One region of the Synechococcus sp. R5-13 genome, then DNA from elsewhere that is predicted to be linked to it. Evidence: predicted binding sites of a transcription regulator. Region 1 holds the regulator's gene; each other region holds the start of a gene.
The links. The regulator NtcA, encoded in region 1, controls nitrogen genes in cyanobacteria. The targets are predictions, from matches to a motif close to GTANCNNNNGNTAC.
Positions count from the first base shown of each region.

Region 2: NW840_RS00875 (circularly permuted type 2 ATP-grasp protein) is a predicted target of NtcA. The motif match lies at 3,558-3,571, and genes of this name have one in related genera.
Region 3: cynS (cyanase) is a predicted target of NtcA. The motif match lies at 2,081-2,094, and genes of this name have one in related genera.
Region 4: glnA (type I glutamate--ammonia ligase) is a predicted target of NtcA. The motif match lies at 3,572-3,585, and genes of this name have one in related genera.

Region 1 covers NZ_JANSIL010000097.1:13,848-19,416, reverse strand. The annotation lists gene NW840_RS08125 (hypothetical protein) at 1-166, shown strand, start outside; gene NW840_RS08120 (hypothetical protein) at 648-1,511, opposite strand; gene NW840_RS08115 (M61 family metallopeptidase) at 1,562-3,466, opposite strand; gene ntcA (global nitrogen regulator NtcA) at 3,731-4,405, shown strand; gene eno (phosphopyruvate hydratase) at 4,644-5,569, shown strand, end outside.
Region 2 covers NZ_JANSIL010000012.1:2,430-7,998, reverse strand. The annotation lists gene NW840_RS00890 (hypothetical protein) at 1-432, shown strand, start outside; gene NW840_RS00885 (alpha-E domain-containing protein) at 426-1,430, shown strand; gene NW840_RS00880 (gamma carbonic anhydrase family protein) at 1,447-2,007, shown strand; gene NW840_RS00875 (circularly permuted type 2 ATP-grasp protein) at 2,029-3,486, opposite strand; gene NW840_RS00870 (glycosyltransferase family 39 protein) at 3,664-5,478, opposite strand.
Region 3 covers NZ_JANSIL010000149.1:6,256-11,824, reverse strand. The annotation lists one part of gene prfB (peptide chain release factor 2) at 1-938, shown strand, start outside; gene NW840_RS11305 (o-succinylbenzoate synthase) at 935-1,975, opposite strand; gene cynS (cyanase) at 2,289-2,738, shown strand; gene NW840_RS11295 (M16 family metallopeptidase) at 2,742-4,031, opposite strand; gene NW840_RS11290 (M16 family metallopeptidase) at 4,092-5,396, opposite strand; gene NW840_RS11285 (site-2 protease family protein) at 5,567-5,569, opposite strand, start outside.
Region 4 covers NZ_JANSIL010000028.1:27,806-33,374, forward strand. The annotation lists gene purL (phosphoribosylformylglycinamidine synthase subunit PurL) at 1-1,743, shown strand, start outside; gene trxB (thioredoxin-disulfide reductase) at 1,830-3,260, opposite strand; gene glnA (type I glutamate--ammonia ligase) at 3,727-5,151, shown strand; gene NW840_RS02580 (DUF4278 domain-containing protein) at 5,400-5,569, opposite strand, start outside.

The DNA of each region.
Region 1 (5,569 bases):
GGGGCAACGGCTGGAACCTCCCTCAGAAGATCCCTACGGGGCCGGATCCCGCCTGGATCGGGAAGTTCGGCTGGCCATCTTGGGCAAGGCGGGCAGCACGCCCATGCCGGCTTTTGCGGAGGATCCCTGGTGGTGTATGGAACAAGCTGTCAAAATTGTGGCTTAAGCTAATGCTCTTGGGTGCCTTTCAGACTTCTCGAAGGTGACTTTTTAAGATCCTCTCAAATGTAGCCTCAACCTCATCAACACTGATGACCGACAAATGATAGAGAGAGGATAGACTGGTTTTTGCATCTTGACTAACGTCGGCCAAAACTATGATGGCTTGGTTTCTCTGAAGACCAAGGTCAGAAGCAATCTCGGAGTACTTTTGTACTTTATCTTGGTACCCACCTGTCTTCGACTCTACCCAGTAAAATTGATCATTAACGTGGAAGAGAAGATCCATCTCAAAATCATCTCCGTTTGACAAAGTAACTTTGGCATTTGCTATGTGAGAAAAATCAATCTTTCCAGTTTGCCTTTTAGCAAGGCAAATCAACCTATTCCTAACGTATCTCTCTAGCCAGTTTCCTGAGAGAAAATTCAGTGCTTGTCGAGATCTGCTGGCTCTTGCTACTAGCAGACACCTAGGCGCTCTGAAGTATCTATTCCAAAAATGCAATCTTGTATAGCTCTGTGGCAACCTGGCAAGTTGTGACAATTACTTGTTGAGGTTCGTCTCTAAGGTTTATTGAGAAAGAGTTTCCGCTGTTCATACTTGACTTAATCATTCCATAGAATCTTTTGATCAAAGAGTACTGACTGCCCATAAAGGCGGCTATTTGATCTAGCTTTTCCTCTTTTTCTTCCGCAGCTATGCTTTTTATCTTTATGTTTTTTGAGTTTAAGAACGACTCTATCTTTGATATATCGACGATAGCTGTCCCATCCTTGTCTCTTAGTACTTCGTCTGGTGTCTCAGGATCTGGTGCTTTACCAATGACCTGAGTAACCTGCTCATTCTGGGAGTCCTGATTTGAGTCCTGATTTGCAGTTGGGCATATCTCGGATCCATGAGAACTTTGAATAGTAACCCGTAGTTGCCGATAAATATCTTTGGCCTCTTCCACTAGATTTTCCAGAATGGCTAGCTGATTGTTCAGTTGCTGGCCATGTTCGGCCAACTTTACAGATATAGCTTGTAGAAAGTCTCTGCCCCAGTCCTGTAGCAAGCTTTGCTGGCTGTCAGCAAGGCGAAATTTAAACTCTTCAAGGGTAGCTTGGACGGCCTGTAACTTTTCCTGTAACTTTTGAGAAATCTTGTCTACCAATCCTTCGCTCAACTTGATGAGTGCTTTGTCCGGGTCGTTGAGTTTTTGGCTGTGTTGGCTTAGCTGCGAAGATATATCTCTGATAATCTCTCGTTTCCAGATTTCCAGTTTAGGACTGGCCCCATACTGGCGAGCAACGTAAATGCCTACCGAGAAACCAACAGCTGCCCCAATCAATAAAACCAAAACTAAGTCCATCAGATACTCCTGTCCTCTGCTGCTGTTACTTTTCTTTCCAGTTAACTGGATTACCTGCTTGCCTCAACATGATAGGAGGAGATAGGTGAATTTTCAAGCAGATGGGGACCTGCCTCTGACCGAAGCTGGGCGCCGACAAGGGATCCCAGCCAGCCTTGCTGAAGGGCTTCTTGAGCAGGAGTCAGCTCAGGCAACACCTCCAACGTGTAGACATCGGGCCGAGGGGGATCCAACGGGATCCAGAAATGTTTCAACTGATCGGCTTGAAAAACGCTCAAACAAATGATCTGGTGGGGCTGATAGGCCGTCAAGCGTTCCGCCAAGTTGGCAGCGCTCACCCTGAACCCATCCAGGGCCACCAGCTCATCGCCGGCCCAGATGCCCGCTTTTTGCGCCGGGGATCCCATCTCTACTGCGCTGATGCGATTGCCCTCGCCGTTGAAATTGAGGCCCAGGTATGGGATGGGGTTGGGGCGGCTGAAGTGGGCTTTAAGGGTGAGGCCAAAGGGGTGTAGGTAAGTGTTGTAGTCTAGCTCTTCCGTGCCTTCCACATAGGCGGAGAAAAACCGGCCAAGATCGGCACCGGCTGCCCGCTCAAACGCCTCCCGCAAGTCTTGGTCGCTGTAGCCCTTCTCTGACCGACCAAAGCGCTGCCACAGATCCTGCAAAGCTGTATCCAGGGATCCCTGACCGCCGGAAAGGTGGCGAATGTGCAGATCCAGCAGCCAACAGACCAAAGCCCCCTTTAAGTAATAAGAAACCTGGCTGTTGAGGGTGTTTTCGTGGGGGCGGTAGAGTTTGATCCAGGTATCGAAGCTGGACTCCCGCAGCGATTGCACGGCCCGGCCCGGAGTACGCTGCAAGCGACCAATCTGTTCGGAAAGAATCTTCAAGAAATCGCCGGCACTGAGGATCCCTGCCCTCAATAAGATGACGTTTTCGTAATAGCTGGTCGCCCCCTCACAAAACCACAGACATTCCAGATAATTTTCCTGGTTGTAATCGATCTTTTCCAATGCCAGAGGACGCAGACGCTTGACATTCCAGGCATGAAACAACTCGTGGGCCAGCAAAGACAAAAAGCGCCGATAGGACTCCGGCTGATGCAGCTCCAGCCCAGAGTAAAGAAGGGTGGTGCTGTACTTGTGCTCAAGGCCACCAAATCCTCCCGGTGACAAATGCACGATAAACCAGTAACGGTCATAGGGTAGCCCACCAAAAAATGCGGCTGTGGTTTCGACAATGGCCTTGGCATCAGCGACAGCCCGCTCCACATCCAGAGTGCCCGCCCCCCAAACCACAAAGTAATGGGGGATCCCTTCCACCTCAAACGATTGCATCCGATGCAGGCCCACCTCCACCGGGCTATCCACCAGCTCGTCGTAGTCTTCCGCCACAAAAGACTGGCCGGAAGTGGGATCCTCAGAAGGAGAGGTCAAGGGCCGCAAACTGGTGGCGATGTGCCAATCCGGCTTGGGGGGGATCACCGTCAAAGTGTAGGGTTCCCGCTCGCGACCGGGCACGTAGAGGAAGAGCGCTGCCCCGTTGAAATAGGCGTGGGTCAAATCCAGATGGTTTGTGCGCACCGTCAGCTCATAGGCATAGACCCGGTAGCACACCTTCACGGCAGAACAGCCCGGCGGATCGATCTGCCAGGTGTTCTTATCCACCTTCCGCCAGGCCAAAGGGATCCCTTGCTCGGTTGCCGCCTGAAACTCCTGCACGTGACGGGCATATTCCCGCACCAGGTAGGATCCCGGCGTCCACACCGGCAGTCGCAGCCGCAAAGGCACCTCTGGATCCACCTCTTGGATCTGCAGTTCCACCTCCAGCAGGTGATTGGCCGGATCCGGCATCCGCACTGTGAAATGCTGGCGGCTCAGTTGAGAAGGTGCAGCAACGATAACCTCTGGGATCCCCATAGATAGATAGATAGATAGAATGTTCCAACCCACTCCACTCTCTACCGCCAAGGGCCGACGCAACCCCCAGCGACAATGGCTCCTATCCTAACCTCTGCCTTTGGCTGGAGAGCAGCAACGAGACTTAAAAATGTAGCGCGTGCTACAAAGATACCTAGGCAGAACCTTCTACTTTAGGGTAAATCTTGGTATCCTCGTAGATTCTGAAGTCAATGGGTTGCAACCTAGCCTAATGCTTCTAGATTGATCTTAGTAGGTTGATCTTAGGTATAAACTGACCTTAAAAGGTTGATGAGTATGGCGGTGGCCGTAGCGGAAAAATCTCTGATCACAGCCTTCAAGCAATTGGGAGGCCCTCACCATCCTCCGGTTATCGAAACGTTTGAGCGTGGGAAGACCATTTTTTTTCCAGGGGATCCGGCGGAGCGGGTTTACTTTTTGGTAAAGGGAGCCGTTAAGCTCTCGCGGGTCTACGAAATGGGAGAGGAAATCACCGTTGCCCTCCTGCGGGAAAACAGCATCTTCGGCGTGCTCTCCTTTATCACGGGACAGCGCTCCGACCGCTTTTATCACTCGGTGGCTTTTACACCTACCGAGTTACTCTCTCTGCCGATCGAGCAGGTGGAAAAATCCTTGCAGGAGAACGCCGAACTGGCCATGTTGCTGGTTAAAAGCCTGTCGTCTCGTATCTTGCAAACGGAGATGATGATCGAGACGCTGGCTCATCGCGACATGGGATCCCGTCTGGTCAGCTTTTTGTTGATTCTCTGTCGCGATTTCGGGGTGCCTGGCCCAGATGGGGTCACCATCGATCTCAAGCTGTCTCACCAGGCCATTGCCGAGGCCATTGGCTCAACCCGCGTCACCATCACCCGCCTGTTGGGAGAGCTGCGCAAGAAGAAGTACATCTCCATTCACAAGAAGAAGATCACCGTACACGACCCGATGCGGCTGAGCCATCGCTTTGCCTAGAAGGAAGAGGAGAACACCTCCTGAGTAGCACCTTGCCCAGGCAAACCCCGCTCGACGGCTAGTTGAAGCTCTGGCCGGCCTATGTTCAATCTACTGCTGCAGCCTTGAAGAATCTCTGTGCCCGAAGGACAGACTTAAAGTTTTCTGGAAGCTGACCGGATCGCGGGCAAGAATCTACTAGTCTATGGGGGGATCTGGCTTTGGCCAGAGCTATCTAGCCAATTGCTGAGGTGTAACTGTGGAAACGGCCATCGAGTGGATTACCGCCCATGAGATCCTCGACTCGCGAGGGCGTCCCACCCTAGAAGCCCTGGTGGGTCTAGCCAATGGAGCAACGGGCTTGGCGCAGGTTCCCAGCGGTGCCTCGACCGGTACCTTCGAGGCCCATGAGCTGCGGGACGGGGATCCCAAACGCTACGGCGGTAAGGGTGTGCTGAGGGCGGTGGAAAACATCCTTGGCCCCATCCAGTCGGAGCTGCAGGGAGAAGATGCCCTCAACCAAGCCCGTATTGACCAGTTGCTGATCGACCTGGACGGCACCCCCAACAAGTCCCGCCTGGGGGCCAACGCTATTTTGGCAGTTTCTCTGGCGACAGCCAAAGCGGCTGCGGAAGCAGTGGGCTTGCCTCTTTACAAATACCTGGGGGGGCCCTTTGCCAACCTGCTGCCGGTGCCGCTGATGAACGTGCTCAACGGCGGCGCCCACGCCGACAACAACGTCGATATTCAAGAATTTATGCTTGTGCCCATTGGAGCGGCCAGCTTTCGCGAGGCGCTGCGCTACGGGGCTGAGGTGTTTGCGGTACTAAAACAAGTGCTGCAGCAGAAGGGGCTGTCCACCGGTGTGGGGGATGAAGGGGGGTTTGCTCCTGATCTCGACTCCAATGCGGCGGCTTTGGATCTGCTGATGACGGCTATTGAACAGGCAGGCTACAAACCGGGAGCAGATATCGCCTTGGCCTTGGATGTGGCCGCCAACGAGCTGCTGCAGGATGGGCAATATCACTTTGAGGGCAAAGCCCACAGCGCGGCTGATATGGTGGCTTACTACCAGCAACTGCTGGCCAACTATCCCATCCTTTCCATTGAAGATGGGCTAGCGGAAGAAGACTGGGCCGGTTGGCAAGCCATGACCGCTCAACTGGGATCCCGGGTACAGCTGGT
Region 2 (5,569 bases), on a different contig from region 1:
CCCCCAGAGGTGGATCCGCTGCTGCGGTGGCAGGGGGACGTAGTGGATTTTGGACAAGAGCAAGGCAATCTGGAGCCACTGTTGGAAGTGGAACGGTGGAGCTATGGCTACCGTCGTTTTCGGGCCGTTAACCCCACCGATCAGGATCAATGGGTAGTCCTGCGCACTTTTTACTACCCTGCTTGGCGGGTACAGGTGGATGGTCGCCTCACGTCTGCTGAGCACAGCGGAGTGGGGCTGTTGCAGGTGCGGATCCCACCGGGGGATCATCGCGTGCAGGTGCGCTATCTGGGTACTGCAGCCGAGTGGATGGGGTGGATCTTGACCGGCCTGACGGGGGTGCTGCTGGTGAAGCTGCGGCGGCTGCTTCGTTTGTTGAATTTGAACGGAGCGCGGAGACAAGAAACTCCAGAGGAGGTAACAGCATGCTGAGTCGCGTGGCCGATTCCATCTACTGGCTCAACCGCTACGTGGAGCGCGCCGAGAACATCGCCCGCTTTATCGATGTCAACCTAAACCTGATTCTCGACTCGCCCAGCGGCACCGCTCAGCAGTGGGATCCCATTGTCTACACCACTGGGGATCAGGAGCTGTTTTACCAACGCTATGGCCAGGCAACCCAAGAAACAGTCATCCAGTTCCTGGCTTTTGATAGGGATTACCCCAACTCCATCCTTTCCTGTTTGCGGCTGGCGCGGGAAAATGCCCGCTCTGTGCGGGAGGTCATTTCTTCAGAAATGTGGGAGCGGGTCAACCGCTTTTATTTGATGGTCAAAGAAGCGGCTCAGCAAGGCCCCCACCTGAGTCAGCTCCATGATTTTTTCACGGAAGTGAAGCTGGCCAGTCACCTATTCGCCGGGGTGATGGATGCCACCATGACCCATGGGGAAGGATGGCATTTTGGCCAGATTGGCCGTCTTTTGGAGCGGGCGGACAAAACGGCGCGCATTTTGGATGTTAAGTATTTTATTTTGCTGCCCTCTCTGCAGTATGTGGGTACGGCTTTGGATGAGTTGCAGTGGATTGCTTTGCTGAAGTCGGCCAGTGCTTATGAAATGTATCGGAAACACAGCCGCCAACACCGCATCAATCCCAGGGAGGTGGCCTCTTTTCTCATTTTGGATCGGCAATTTCCCCGCTCCATTCAGTTTTGTCTTATTCATGCGGATCGATCCCTGCACCAAATCACCGGCACCCCAGCCGATACTTGGCGGGATCCCAGCGAGCGAGCTTTGGGCCGCCTGCGTTCTGAGCTGGACTACCTGACCATCGACGACATTATGGAGCAGGGCTTACATGAGTTTCTCGACAAATTGCAGCTACAAATGAACCACGTTGGCGATTGCATCTACGAAACTTTCTTTGCCATTCGCCCCTTGCAACCGTCTGAATCCTCTCTACTCTCTCAACGTCAAGCCCAACTGACATGAACGGCCTCGACTCTAAATGCAACGAGAAAAACAGGACACCTGGCCAATTGGGCTGGATCGGCAGCCGACGGGAGTAGATGAGGCAGCCTTTATTGCCGCCAATGCCACACTGATCGGCGATGTCCAACTTGCGGAAGCGGTGAGCATCTGGTACGGGGCCATCTTGCGGGGGGATCTCTCGCCCATTGTGATTGGCCGCCGCAGCAATATCCAAGATGGAGCCATTCTGCACGGGGATCCCGGACAGCCGACCCTGATTGGCGAGGAAGTGACCATAGGCCATCGAGCGGTCATCCACAGTGCCCACATCGAGGGGGGATGTCTGATCGGGATTGGGGCCATTATCTTGAACGGGGTCACCATCGGGGCGGGCAGCATGGTGGGAGCTGGAGCGGTGGTCACCCGGTCTGTGCCACCTCGCTCTTTGGCGGCGGGGATCCCGGCCAAGGTTATCCGCACCCTCACCGAGGAAGAGGTCAAGCAACTGCGCCTTCACGCCCAGCACTACGTGGATCTGGCGCTTCAACATGCCAGCCGCTTTGGCCGGTGGAGCAGAGGTTCGGGCGAGCGGCTCTGAACCTATTTTGCAAGCCGTCTCTCAACAGCCGGGATCCGCGCAGAGCACCCAGGTATCTTTGCTGCCGCCCCCCTGGGAGGAGTTCACCACCAGAGATCCCTTCTTGAGGGCGACGCGGGTCAGCCCCCCTGGGTGAACGTAGATCTCTTTGCCGTAGAGGATATAGGGCCGCAAGTCCACATGACAGGGTTCTAGACGGGGGCCTTCTCCCCGATCCACCAAGGTGGGCACGCGAGAAAGGCACAGGGTGGGTTGGGCGATGTAGTTGCGCGGCTGGGCGCGGATTTTCTCAGCAAAAGCAGACCGCTCTTCCGGTGTGGCCTGGGATCCCATCAACATGCCGTAGCCACCCGACTCGTTGGCTGCCTTCACCACCAGCTTGTCCAGGTTTTCCAGTACGTACGCCTGATCCTTAGGATCCCAGCAGAGGTAGGTGGGCACGTTGGGCAAAATGGCCTCTTCTCCCAGGTAGTAGCGGATCATCTGCGGCACATAGGCGTAGATCACCTTGTCGTCCGCCACCCCTGTTCCCAAAGCGTTGGCAATCGCCAGCCGCCCTGACCGATAAACCTCAAACAGGCCCGGAACCCCCAGTAGAGAATCGGGGCGAAAGGCCAGCGGATCGATGAAGTCGTCGTCGATACGGCGGTAGATCACATCCACCCGCTGCAGCCCTTTGGTGGTGCGCATTTGCAAATAGCCATCGGCCACCACCAGATCCCGTCCTTCCACCAGCTCCACCCCCATCTGCTGGGCGAGGAAAGAATGCTCGAAGTAGGCGGAGTTGTAGATGCCGGGGGTGAGCACCACCACCGTTGGGTTGGCTAGGTGCGGCACCAGGTTAAGCAGAGTATCCAACAAATGGCTAGGGTAATCGTCCACCGGGCGGATCCCCATGGTGTTGAACAGGGAGGGAAAGGTGCTTTTCATCACCCGCCGATTTTCCAGCACGTAGGAGATTCCCGACGGACAGCGCAGGTTATCTTCCAACACGTACCAAGTCCCGTCCCGATCCCGCACCAGGTCGGTGCCGGTGACGTGGCACCAAATTCTCCCCGGCGGGTTGAGCCCCACACAGGGCCGCAGAAATCCCTTGGCCGTTTCGATCAGCTCGGCAGGGATCACCCTATCCTTGAGGATTTTCTGGTCGTGATAAACATCGTCGATGAACAGGTTGAGGGCGTGGATGCGCTGCTTGAGACCCTTCTCCAACCGCTGCCACTCGGAAGCCGAGACGATGCGGGGAATGATGTCAAAGGGGAAAATTCGCTCCGTGCCCTGGCTATCGCCATAGACGTTGAAGGTCACCCCCATTTGAAAGAGGGCCGCCTGCGCCGCCGCTTGCCGCTGCTGCAGTTCCCCTTCTTCCAGAGAATGAATGCGCTCAATCAGCGGGATCGCCTCAGGACGGGGCTGGTTACGCCCCAAAAACAGCTCGTCGTAAAACCCCTCGCCCGGGTCGTAGGCATCAAAACGCACGTCTGGGATCCCTGGAACGCTATCATCTTCTTCTACTTCTTCTACTGTTGGCGGCTCTGGATCTGCATAGTGTGCTTTCAGCTACTTTTAGCCTGGTAAAAAGAAAGAACTCCGTCCCGCTGACGCGAAAGGACTCCGTCCCGCGAACAGTGGGTTGGCCAAACCAGGGGGGGAGCTCTAGGGATCCACCACCTCAAAGGCCCACAGACCTCGCTCAGCAGGGATCCGGTGCAACCGTCCGCTGGGAAAACGCCGTTGCAGTTCTGCCCCTTGCTGATCCCATACCCACTCGTTCATGAACAGGGTAAACGGTGGCTCCAGCGCCTGGATGGGCAACACCTCAGGGGAAAACACCGCTACCTTTTGTTCCCGTCCGGCAAAAAATTGGATCCAGCTTTGCCAATAGTGGGGTTCCCCCCAGCCGAAATAGGGGTAGGCAGCGCTGGCGGCCAGATAGAAGCGGTAGTCGGGATCCATTTGGCGAGCTGCCACATAGCGCCCGGTGGCCCCCACATCATTGCCTTGAGTCCAGCCCTTGAAGACAAAATCTCCGAAGATTGCCAAGTTCCATCCCCCAATCGCCAGGATCGCGCCCCCCATCGCCACCGCTAGCAACCAACCTCTTGCCTGAGATCCTGCCCACTCCAGAAGACCGCTCAGCGCCCGCAGGAGCACCTGGATCCCTTCTAGGGTGAGGTAGGCCACGAAGGGCAGAATGACCAGCAGGCGGGTGTAGTTGGGGGCTTTGGTGATGGCAAAGCTAAAGAGCAAGTAAAGAAACAGGAAACTGCCGATACACAGCCAGTCGTGGGGTTGGCTGCGCTTCTTGAAAAGGCGGTAGAGGCCGGATCCCAGCCCCAGCCAGATCAAAGCCCCCGTCAAGGGATCCACAAAAGCATGGCCGTAGTTGGGATAGATGTAGCCGCGGTCGTGCTGGCCGGGGTCGTTGAACATACTCAGGCCGTTGAAGATGTTGCGCCAGACCGCCTCCTCTGGCGTAGCCGCATTCACCCACATCTGTTGTAACGCCCGCCCTTCCGGGAAAAAGAGAAATTGTTGGCGAGAGTACTCGGCGCTCACCGCAGGTGCTGTGACCGTGGCCACCAGAATGGGCCCAGCCACCAGAAAAAAGCCCAGCGCCGCGGGCACCGTCAGCTTAGCCAGGACCCAGAGGGGATTAGCTTGCTTGTTTTCTCCTCGGAGATCCTCCCGGCCCAGGAGCAGGTACAGAACTCCAAACAGCAACCCCAGCAGGATCACCACCCGCCCCGGCAAATAGCCGTAGAGGGAGAAAGCCGCCGCTCCTCCCCCCAGATAGAGCAACAGGGGATTTTTTTCCCGCACGCCCTTGAGGAGCAAGGCCAGGGCCGCACACTCCACCAGCACAATCAGGTTTTCCCGCATGGCCATGCGGCTGATGCCCAGCAAGGCGTGGTTGGATCCCAAGAGGGCCGCCCCCGCCAAAGCCAGCCGGGATCCCCAAAATGCCCGAAAAAACCCGTAGGCCACCAGAATGGTGACGACCCCGAAGGCGGCATGTACCGTGCGCACATTGAGCAGCGTGACTCCCCCCATCAGCCGCGTCAGGCCGCCGAAGAGGCTGAACATGAAGCGGGGGAAATAGAAATACTCCGGCATCAGCCCAAAGATATCGGGATAGCGCACCCCTGAGGCGCGACGGGCCATGGAGGTGATCACAATCTCGTCAGTATTGATCTGAAAAGGGATGTTGGGCAGGTCGTAGAGGTAGATCGGGGCAAAGACCAACACCAACAGCCCCAGGTGCAACAGCTCCTGTTGCCAGCGCAGCCGCGTCGGATCCCAAGGGGGTTGAGCCGGGGAAAACTGCGCCCAATACAACCCCACCAGCAGGATGCTCAGCAGCCAGAGGCCAATCTGCAGCACGTGGTAGCCAAACACCCCGTACCAGAGGATCAGGGCTACCCCCAAGCCCAAGCCGGATCCCAGCAGGGGCAGATGCCGGGAGGTCATCACCCTATCCCAAACCGCCATAGAACCGATACGACTGGAATCAGGAACGAATCGATCCCTCTCAGCCTACCAGGCGCAAGATGCTCGACAA
Region 3 (5,569 bases), on a different contig from region 1:
CCTGGGATCAGGTGCACCGCTGGAAGGATCGCCTGGAAGATGCCGCCAGCGCCCTTGAGCTGCTCCAAGAAGAGCCCGATCCGGAACTCTTAGCCGAGACAGCGGGATCCCTGGCAGTGGTGGAGCGGGAGTTGGGCCAGTGGGAGCTACAGCAACTGCTCTCCGGCCCCTACGACAAAAACGGTGCCATCCTCACCATCACCGCCGGCGCAGGGGGAACCGACGCCCAGGACTGGGCGGAAATGCTCCTGAAAATGTACACCCGCTGGGCCGAAAACCAGGGCTACAAGGTCAGCCTCTCGGAATACTCCGAAGGTGCCGAAGCCGGCATCAAGTCCGCCACCCTGCTGATCGAAGGCCCCTACGCCTATGGTTATCTCTCTGCCGAGAAGGGTAACCACCGGATGGAGCGCATCAGCCCCTTCAACGCCAACGGCAAACGGCAAACCAGCTTCGCCGGCGTAGAGGTGATGCCGATCCTGGAAGAGGAAAGCGAGTATGAGCTGAAGATGGAAGATCTGGAGTTCGAGACCTCCCGCTCGGGTGGAGCAGGTGGCCAAAACGTGAACAAAGTGGAAACAGCGGTGCGGGTGATCCACAAGCCCACCGGCATTGCCGTGCGCTGCACCGAGGAGCGCTCCCAACTGCAAAACAAAGAGCGGGCCATCCAGATCTTGAAGGCCAAGCTGATCGAGATGGAAGAAGAAAAACGCAGACAAAAGCTGGCCGAGATTCGCGGCGAGATGGTGACTCAGGGCTTTGGGGGGCGTATTCGCACCTACACCTTCGATCCTTACAAGTTGATCAAGGATCACCGCACCAACGCCGAAACCTACAATGTCGAGGCCTTTATGAACGGCGAGCCGGAGGAGCTGATGCATTTTATCCAGGCCTATCTGCGGCAGGAATACGCCAAACAACAGGCCGCCGCAGTCTAGGGCCGGCTGTAGCGCTCCCACACCGCCTGCATGAGGGCAGCCCGCTCCTGGGCTGAGAGCTGGGTCAAGGTCAGGGGATCCCCTTCCTGGAAAAACTCCCCTACCCCCCATCCCACGGCCCGGGGAGAGGCGGTTTTGGCTTGCAGGGATCCCGCCCAGGCCAGTCCATGCCAAGCGCCGATGGCAGTCTCCAGCGCAGAAGAAAAAACCAGATCCAGGCCGGGATGGCGGCTGAGATACTCTCGCAGCGCGATGCAGGAGCCCACCAGAGACGGCTTCACCACCAGGATCCCTTTCCATCCTGACCGATGGATCGCTTGCAACTGCTCCAGGCAGGCCACCGATTCATCCAAAGCAACGGGGGTTTGGTACTGGCGGCTGAGCTCCACCAAATGGGCGTGCTGATCCGGCGGCAGAGGCTGCTCCAAAAACTCAATCTTGACCGGCGAGGCCTGGTTGAGCCGATCACAAACCATCAGCCACCGGTGGGCCTCCGCAAGCGCTAACCCCCCATTGGCATCCAAACGCAGATAGGATCCTGGTGGCAACCGCTCCAGCCATTGCTCCAGCTTCTCCAACTCCTGCTGCATGGGATCCCTCCCCACCTTGAGCTTGTACACCGACCGCGTGAGTGGGACGGAGTCCTTGTAGGAGTCCTTGTAAGATTCCGGCGGCAGGGTCTCCCCCAAAAGTTCACAGAAAGAGAGTAGAGAGAGATCCTTGTTCAACCAATCGGGATCCCGACAGGCCAGCCAAGCGCCTTCCAACCCAAACCGGCAGGCCGGCAGTGCTTCTGGGATCCCCAAAATATGCGCCTCCGACAAAAGAGGGGGCAGCTGCCGACAAAACGCCAGAGCCTGCTCTAAGGTCTCGCTGCCAAACCAAGGGATGGGAGCAATTTCCCCATATCCCTGACAGCCTGTCTCCCGATCTGTAAGTCGGATCAGGATCCCTTCCCGGATAGACCACAGGCCGTGGTGGGTGCGCAGGGGCCGCCGAAGGGGGCGCCGATACAGGCAGAACGCAAAGCCTAGCACCTTTTTCTCCGCTTCCAAGGATCCTCAGAGTGAGGAGCTACAAGTAGAGCATCTCAAAGATTAGAGAAATGTTGCAAGCGAGATAGCGGGACTGATGTTCTTGCTGTAGCTGAAACTACAGAATTGAGTTGAAGACATAGCGTATCTTCCTGCCCTAAGAAGTGCTTCCTTACGTATGATTAAGGAAAAAAGCAGCAGATTCTGAATAGAGCATCACTTTTCCCAATAAACCTGTGCCACTGAGGAATCGCGGGTTCGGGTTTGGGTGGTAAATCCAGATTGAGTTGCCTGCACAGCTAAAACTTAGGAGTCGATGATGAGTACAGCCATTCCCGAAATCACCAAAAAGCTTTTGGAAGCCAAAGCTGAAAGGGGATTAACTTTTGCTGACTTGGAAGAGAAAATAGGCCGGGATGAGGTGTGGATTGCAGCGGTCTTCTATCGTCAGGCCAGTGCTTCCGCAGAAGAAGCAAACAAAATTGCCGAAATCTTAGGCTTGGACGCCGCTGTCGCTAAACAATTGACCGAATGCCCACTGAAAGGCTTAGGGCCAGTGGTGCCGACGGATCCCTTAATTTACCGCTTTTACGAGATTGTTCAAGTTTACGGCATGCCAATCAAAGCCGTGATTCATGAAAAGTTTGGCGATGGAATCATGAGCGCTATTGACTTCACCCTAGACATAGAAAAGGAAGAGGATCCTAAAGGAGATCGTGTTAAGGTGATTATGTCTGGTAAGTTCCTGCCCTATAAAAAGTGGTAGCAGTTAAAACATCGGCTCTGCTTCTGCCAAGGCGGCTTCCGGCCCCACCAGAGCAATGGCCGGGGGGGCCAGGTAGGTCTTTGCGGCTTGGTGGAGCTGCTCTGGGGTGAGCTGCCTGACCCCCTGCAAATACTGCCGGTCAAACTCCATGCCCAAGCCCAAAATCTCGTACCAGCCCGCCAGTTGAGCCACCTGGGCATTGGTTTGTTTGCTGAGGGCATACTGGCCCAGAAGTTTGCGCTGCGCCATTTCCACCTCTGCCAGGTCGAGCGGATTGGCCTGCAGACGGTGGATTTCTGCTTGTAGGCGTTCCAGAGCCACCTGGGTGTTCTCTGCTGCAGTGCCCATGTAAACCCCAAAAGGGGCGGGATCCCGGCGGGTGGCAAAAAAAGCCGAGACCTCATAGGCCAGGCCACAGCGCTCCCGCAGTTCCACAAACAGACGGCTGGACAGACCGCTCCCCAAGTAGGTGGCCAGCAACTTCAGGGCCGGATAATCCGCAGAAGCAGCAGGGGATCCGCGAAACCCGATCAAGATCGTCGTCTGCTGAGTGGGCTGGGGCAACCTCAGCAGTTGGGGATCCCTCAGAGGGGGCAGGGGAACATCCCGATCCTCTGGAGAGGGGCCGGGAACAACCCAGTCTCCCAAAGCCGCTTCCACCTGGGCAGCCATCTGCTCCGGCGGCTCTGGGCCGATCACCACCATCACCATTCCATTGGGACGACAGTAGGCCGCGTGATAGGCCACCAAATCCTCGCGGGTCAGGGATCCCACCGTTTCCAGCCGTCCCAACCCCGGCAGAGCGTAGGGATGATCCCCATAGAGGGCTTGTTGCACCTGCTCGAAAGCCAAGCTGAAGGGCCGTTCCTGTTGGGCGCGAATGGCTTGCAGCATCAACCCCTGCTCTCGCGCCACCTCCTCTTCAGGAAAACTGGGATCCCGCAGCGTCTCCGCAAGCAAATCCAGCAACTCCGGGAAATCGGCAGCCACACAGCGCAGGCTCACCTCGAAAGAGTCGGCAGAACTGTCCACCGATAGCGAGGCTCCCAGCGATTCCACCGCAGCAGCAATGGCCTGGGAGTTGCGCCGATGCGTACCTTTGGTGAGGACAGCCGCCATCAAGTGGCTCACCCCCGCCTGTTGCGGCCGCTCTGCCCGGCTACCACCGCGGAAAAAACAGTGGGCAGCTAAGATCTCCACCGTTGGGTTCTGGCCCAGCAACAGCGTGATGCCATTGGCCAAAAGGACGCGCTGTAAACGGCCACGTTGGGTGGCAAGCAGAGCAGAGTTCATGCAGGCAAGGGATCCCGTCCAAAATCCGAAAATCAAGAGTCCGGAGCGTCGAGGCAGCGCTCACCGACAGGCCAGTTGCAGCTCCGAAGCCGCCGCTGTATCCAGGGCAGTCGGCTTGAGAACGGTGACTACATAAGCCTCCGGAGACAAGTACTGCTGGGCCAACTCCCGGATCTGAGCCGGAGTAAAGGATTGCACCAGCTCCAGGTACTCTTGAATGCGTTGCACCCCGCCCAACGTCTCGTAGTAGCCATAGATGCCCGCCAATTGGCTGGGGGACTCGGCGGAGAACAGAAACTCATGGATGAGCATACGCCGGGTGCGATCCAACTCCGCTTGGCCGATGCCATCCTGCTGCAGCTTTTCAATCTCGTGCAGAATCGTCGCCTCCACCCGCGCCACATCCTCCGGCTCCAGTTGAGCCCCAATACAAAACAGTCCCCCCTCCTTCAGCACCAGCGAAGAACAGCCAATGGCCCTCACCCAGCCCCGCTGTTCCCGCAGCAGATGCACCAGCCGCGAAGTACGGCCATCTCCCAGCACAGAAGCCAACATCTCCAGGCCACAGGCTTGCTGCCAATCGTCAATGCCAACAGTAGGCCAGGCCAACTTCAGGCGGGCTTGCTCCAAGCGGGCATGGTCGCTCTCCCGGCGCAGGATCCCTTGGGGACGAGGCTGGGGCGGAATGGGGGGGCTGACCGGTGCTGGCCCGGCGGCAGGGCCGCCAAACTGCTCCTCCACCAAGGCCAACGCCTGCTCAGGATCGATGCCACCCGTCACCACCACCGTCATGGATTCAGGCCGATACCAAGCGCGGTGGTAGGCGCGCATCAGTTCAGGGGTCAGTTGCATCAAGCTTTCCGGTGTGCCCAACACCGGTCGTCCATAGGGATGCTCCCCATAGGCGGTCTCCATCAAGAGCTGATAGGCCGTGTAGTCCGGGTTGTCGGCAGCGCGGCGAATTTCCTCCAGAACCACCTGCCGCTCCCGCTCAAACTCCAGATCTGGGATCCCGGCCCGCAAAACCACCTCTGCCAGGTAGGGCAGGGTATCCGCCAGGTCGGCAGCAGCCACCGTAATGTAGTAATGGGTGTAGTCTTGGCCGGTGGCAGCATTGGTAACTCCTCCCCGTCCTTCCACGGCCCAATCCAGCTCACCAGGAGCCAGCCGCTCGCTACCCTTAAACACCATGTGTTCCAAAAAATGGGATAGGCCCAGCCACTCCGGCGGCTCATGGCGTCCGCCTGTCCGTACCCAGACATCAACGGTTACAGAATCGGCAATGGGGATGGGATGAAGGATAACGCCTAACCCGTTGCTCAGTCGGTGGGTGTAGGCGGGCAAAAGACGAGGAGAGCGGTTCAAAATTCTTAACTGATGGAGAACAGTCTTAATTGTAGATGGAGAGGGGCTCCGGGAAATAGTATCTGAGACTACTTTTCTCGGCCTTCTCTCCCCACCTTGCAGATCCCAACCCCTTTTGTGGTAGAGGGAGAACCTAGGTACCTTGGGCTGCTCCCTGTCCAGACGTCCCCCTA
Region 4 (5,569 bases), on a different contig from region 1:
GTGGTGAAATCGGCAGCGCGGGGGGTGGGGAACCCGGTCTTGTACGTGGGCGCCACCACCGGGCGGGATGGCATCCGCGGCGCCAGCTTTGCCAGCGCCGAGCTCAAGGAGGATGCGCAGCAGGATCGGCCGGCAGTGCAGGTGGGGGATCCCTTCCTGGGCAAGTGCCTCATCGAGGCCTGTCTGGAGGCCTTTGCCACAGGAGCTGTGGTGGCTGCCCAGGATATGGGGGCAGCCGGGATCACCTGCTCCACCGCGGAGATGGCCGCCAAGGGAGGGGTGGGGATCCGCTTTGACCTCGACCGAGTGCCGGCGCGGGAAAGCGGCATGGCTGCCTGGGAATACCTGCTCTCGGAATCCCAGGAGCGGATGCTGCTGGTGGTGCAAAAAGGCCGCGAGGCGGAGGTGATGGAGATCTTCCACCGCTGGGGTTTGCAAGCTAGTGTGGCCGGGGAAGTCATTGCCGAGCCGCTGGTGGAGATCTGGCACCAGGGATCCTGCGTGGTGCAGGTGCCGGTGCAGGCTTTGGCCGAAGACACCCCCGTCTATGTCCGTCCGGTGTTGCCAGAGCCGCCAGCCTACGTGCAGGCAGCGTGGCAATGGGATCCCGCCACTCTACCCCCTTATGATTGCCAGGGGATCCACCTCGCTCAGGCAACGCTGGCATGGAAAGAGGTGCTGCTGCAGCTTTTGGCCAGCCCCACCCTGGCCAGCAAAGCCTGGATCTATCGCCAATACGACCACCAGGTGCAAAACAACACCGTCCTTTGGCCGGGCCAGGGAGATGCGGCGGTTATCCGCATCCGTTCCCAAAAGTTTGGCGTGGGCGAGGTGCCGCCCCTGCGGGCTTCCCGCAAGGCCATCGCTGCCACCCTGGATGGCAATGGCCGCTGGGTGTATTTGGATCCCTACGAGGGGGCCAAGGCAGCCGTGGCGGAAGCTGCCCGCAACCTCACCTGTGTGGGGGCCGATCCCCTAGCTGTTACCGATAACCTTAACTTTGGCAATCCCGAAAACCCGGTGGTGTACTGGCAGCTGGCCCTGGCCTCTCGGGGGATTGGAGATGCCTGCCGTGCCCTCGGTACGCCGGTAACGGGGGGAAACGTTTCTCTCTACAACGAGACCCTCACCCCCCAGGGATCGCAGGCTATCTACCCTACCCCTGTCATTGGCATGGTGGGTCTTATTCCCGACTTGAAATGCATCTGTGGCCAGGGGTGGCAGCAAGAAGGGGATCTCATTTACCTCCTGGGATCCCAGGCCCTCACCAGCTTGGGGGGCAGCGAGTATTTGGCGGTCATCCACCAGCAAGTTACGGGCCGGCCCGCGCCAGTGGATCTGGAATTGGAAAAGCGGGTGCAAGCTGCCTGTCGCCATGGAATCCGCCAGGGCTGGGTGCGCTCTGCCCACGACTGCAGCGAGGGGGGATTGGCTGTGGCTTTGGCAGAAGCCTGCTTGAGCGGAGGCCGCGGCGCAACCCTCTCCCTGGCTCCTGGATCCTTGCGCTGGGATCAGGCCCTGTTTGGCGAGGGATCCAGCCGCATCCTAGTCTCCGTAAGCCCGGCCCACCGTTCCCTCTGGGAAGCCTATTTGGAGTCCCAGCTCCCCGGCCAGTGGCAGCTTGTGGGACAGGTGGGATCCCCTGCGGATCCCCTGCTCTTAAGGACGGCAGAGGAGGATCCCTTACTGGTGGTGTCTTTGGCAGCCATGCAGGCCGCCTACCACGGTGCCTTTTCGGACTAGCTGAGCCTCGGTTGGGAAACCGTTTTCTGCGCCCAGCTCCCTTCTCCCTTGGGGAGAGGGGCCAGAGGTTGGAGAGGACAACATCCTTAGGGGGATTTTTCCTCACACAAATTGGCCTGGATCACCTCTCGATATTGGGACTTGGGCTTAACGCCCACCAACTGGGCCACCAGCGTCTTGTTTTTGAAAAATTGCACCGTCGGGGTGCCCGCCACCCCCCCTGCCTCTGCAATCTCCGGATCTTTCTCAATATCGATCTCCACCACGTGCAGCTTGTCCGAGAACTCATCGATGATCTTGTTCAAGATCGGCTTGAGGGCATGACAAGGGGCACAGGTGGGGGCGGTGTACTTGACCATGAGCAGGCGATCGCTTTCGTGGTAGAGTCGCCGCAGGGCATAGCTCCCCTCATGGCAAGTCTTGCTGAAGTCTAAGTCATCCTGTCCATTCTCCTCAAAGCTGGCCTCCTCAACAGCAGGATCCCCAGCAGACTCTGCCGCAGAAGTCGCAGCAGGGCTGGGTTCAGGATGGCTTTGGGGAAGGACGTGATACTCCTGGGCCAAGCCGTGTTCCGAGAGCCAGCGCTCTGCCAACATGGCCGCCATACAGCCAGTGCCGGCAGCGGTAATCGCCTGACGAAACTCGTGATCCTGCACGTCGCCGGCGGCAAACACCCCCTCCACACTGGTGGCCACGGAGCCCGGTCGGGTGACGATGTAGCCGACTTCATCCAGTTCCAGTTGTCCTTTGAACAAGTCGGTGTTGGGCTTGTGGCCAATGGCATAAAATAGGCCACCCACTGACATCTCGCGTATTTCGCCGGTTTGGTTGTTCCGCACTTTCACCCCGGTCAGGCGCAGGCCGTCGCCCATCACTTCCACCGCCTCGGTGTTCCAGTGCACAGTGATCTTGGGGTTGTTGAGAACACGATCCTGCATGGCCTTGCTGGCCCGCATTTTGTCGCTGCGCACCAGCATGTGCACGTGGGATCCAAACTTGGTCAGGTAGGTGGCCTCCTCACAGGCAGTATCGCCGCCGCCGATCACCACCAATTCCACCCCTCTGAACATGGGCATAGCCCCATCGCAGACAGCACAAGCTGACATGCCCCGGTTCCAGTAGGTCTCCTCCCCCGGCAGGTGTAGGCGCTTGGCTGTGGCCCCGGTGGCGATGATCAGGCTGTGGGTGCGCAATTCCCGCTCGTCAGAACGGACGACAAAAGGCCGCTGGCTTAAATCCACAAAGGTGACATCTTCGGTGTAAAGTTCTGCCCCCCACCGCTGCGCTTGAGCCCGCATGTTCTTCATCAGTTGGGGGCCGGTGATGCCCTCGGGAAAGCCCGGAAAGTTCTCCACCTCGGTGGTGGTCATCAGTTGCCCGCCCGGGATCCCGCCCGCCTGGAACCCCTCAAACACAACCGGCTTCAGGTTGGCACGCCCAGCGTAAATGGCTGCTGTAAACCCAGCAGGGCCGGAGCCGATAATCACCACATTCTCAACCCGACTTTGCTCTGTCATCCGATGTCTCTCCTTCTGCAATGGGAATAAAAGCCAAACTCATAACGACTACGCTTTAGCTTAACACCCCTTGGCGAACCGGTCGAGGCCGAGGCCTATTAGCCTCATTTTCGCTCGCCTCAGGCAACCGGGGCAGGGTTTTGCCCGCCCCATCCGGTTATTTCTGCCCAGAGGTTGGCAGGGTGGCGGCCATTGCCCAAGTTTTGGATCCCCAACACCCAATCCCGGTTGACCCAAGCCAGAAGGAAAAGAGGTGTCTGAGATGGCCAGCAATTTGGTCTTGGTCAGAAAGCGGAGCTCAAATGAATTTTGTATCAGAAACTACAAAATACCCGTGTTGGCCTTTCTAGGATGAGTGAGCGTTTTTGGCCTGTCTGGGTCGAAGCGTGGGGATCACCTGCTGGGATCCCATTTGTTTCAGCCACAGTTCCCCCAGTCTTAACCGCAACCCAATCAGGAGAGAGTAATGGCATCCACGCCCCAAGAAGTGCTTCAGATGATCCAGGACAACAACGTCCAGATAGTGGATCTCAAGTTTGTGGATATCTTTGGCACCTGGCAGCATGTTTCCTTCCACACCTCGATGATCAAGGAAGAAACCTTCACTGAGGGGCTTCCCTTTGACGGATCCAGTATCCGGGGCTGGAAAGCGATCAACGAGTCGGACATGTACATGGTGCCGGATCCCAAAACGGCTTGGATCGATCCCTTTCTGGAGGTGCCCACCCTCAGCATAACTTGCAGCATTGTTGAGCCGCGCACTGGCCAGCCCTATAGCCGCTGTCCCCGCAGCCTTGCCGCCCGTGCCGTTGCCTATCTGCAATCGACGGGCATTGCCGATACGGCTTACTTCGGGCCGGAAGCGGAGTTTTTCATTTTTGAGGATGTTCGCTTCGACCAGACCCAAAACTCGGCCTACTACTTCGTGGATTCCATCGAAGGTCGCTGGAACTCGGGCCGCGAGGAGAAAGGTGGCAACCTGGGCTACAAGCCTCGCTACAAAGAGGGCTATTTCCCGGCCCCGCCCACCGATGCCCATCAAAACATCCGCACCGAGATGCTGCTGACCATGGGCAAGTTGGGGGTGCCCATCGAGAAGCATCACCACGAGGTGGCTACCGGCGGGCAAGGGGAGTTGGGCTATCGCTTTGCCGATCTGATCACGGCTGCCGACTACATGATGGTTTACAAATACGTGATCCGGAACGTGGCCCGCAAGCACGGCAAAACCGTCACCTTCATGCCCAAGCCCCTATTTAACGACAACGGCACTGGCATGCACACCCACCAGTCCCTCTGGAAGGATGGCCAGCCCCTGTTCTACAGCGAAGGCACCTATGCCAACCTGAGCGAGACAGCTCTCTACTACATCGGTGGCCTGCTCAAGCATGCCCCGGCAATCCTGGCCTTCACCAACCCCACCACCAACTCCTACAAGCGCTTGGTGCCCGGCTTCGAGGCGCCGGTGAACCTGGCTTACTCCCAGGGCAACCGTTCCGCCGCCATTCGCATTCCCGTGACCGGCAACAATCCCAAGGCCAAGCGTCTGGAGTTCCGCTGCCCGGATGCCACCTGCAACCCCTACATCGCCTTTTCGGCCATGCTGATGGCTGGCCTGGACGGGATCAAGAATAAGATCCATCCCGGCGAGCCCTTGGACAAAGATATCTACGATCTGGAGCCGGAAGAGCTGGCCAAGATCCCTTCCACGCCTGGATCCCTGCTGGATGCCCTGGAAAGCTTGCAGAAGGATCATGCCTTCTTGCTGGAGGGAGGCGTCTTCACCGAAGATCTGATCCAGACCTATATCGAGTACAAGATCGACAACGAGATCAACCCCATCAATCTGCGGCCTCACCCCTACGAGTTCGCCCTCTATTTCGACGCCTAAGCGGTGTGGCCGATTCTGCAGCGGGATCCCTGATGGGATCCCGTTTTTTTCCGAGGAAATAGCACCCCTCAATTGTGGATCCCTTGAGCAACTTGGCTGCTTTTGGTCAACAGCACCTCGTGCCAGCGTTGAAGCGTCCTGTGCCGTCCATCGACCTGAGGAAGCTCAACCCAGAAACCAAAAGGGGATCCCCAGCCGGGATCCCTTCTCTTTGAGCTCAGGCCAGAGCATCAACAGTTACAGACAGATTAGCTCATGCTAACACGGCTACGGTCGTAGTTGAGCCGGAAGGTGGGATGCACTTTTCCTTGGATGCGGTTCCAGAAGTTGCGCACGTTGACATGCAGGCCAATCTGCTCTGTACCGCGGATCAGCATGGATTGCTGACGAATCCGAATCAAACGTTGATGGCTCATCA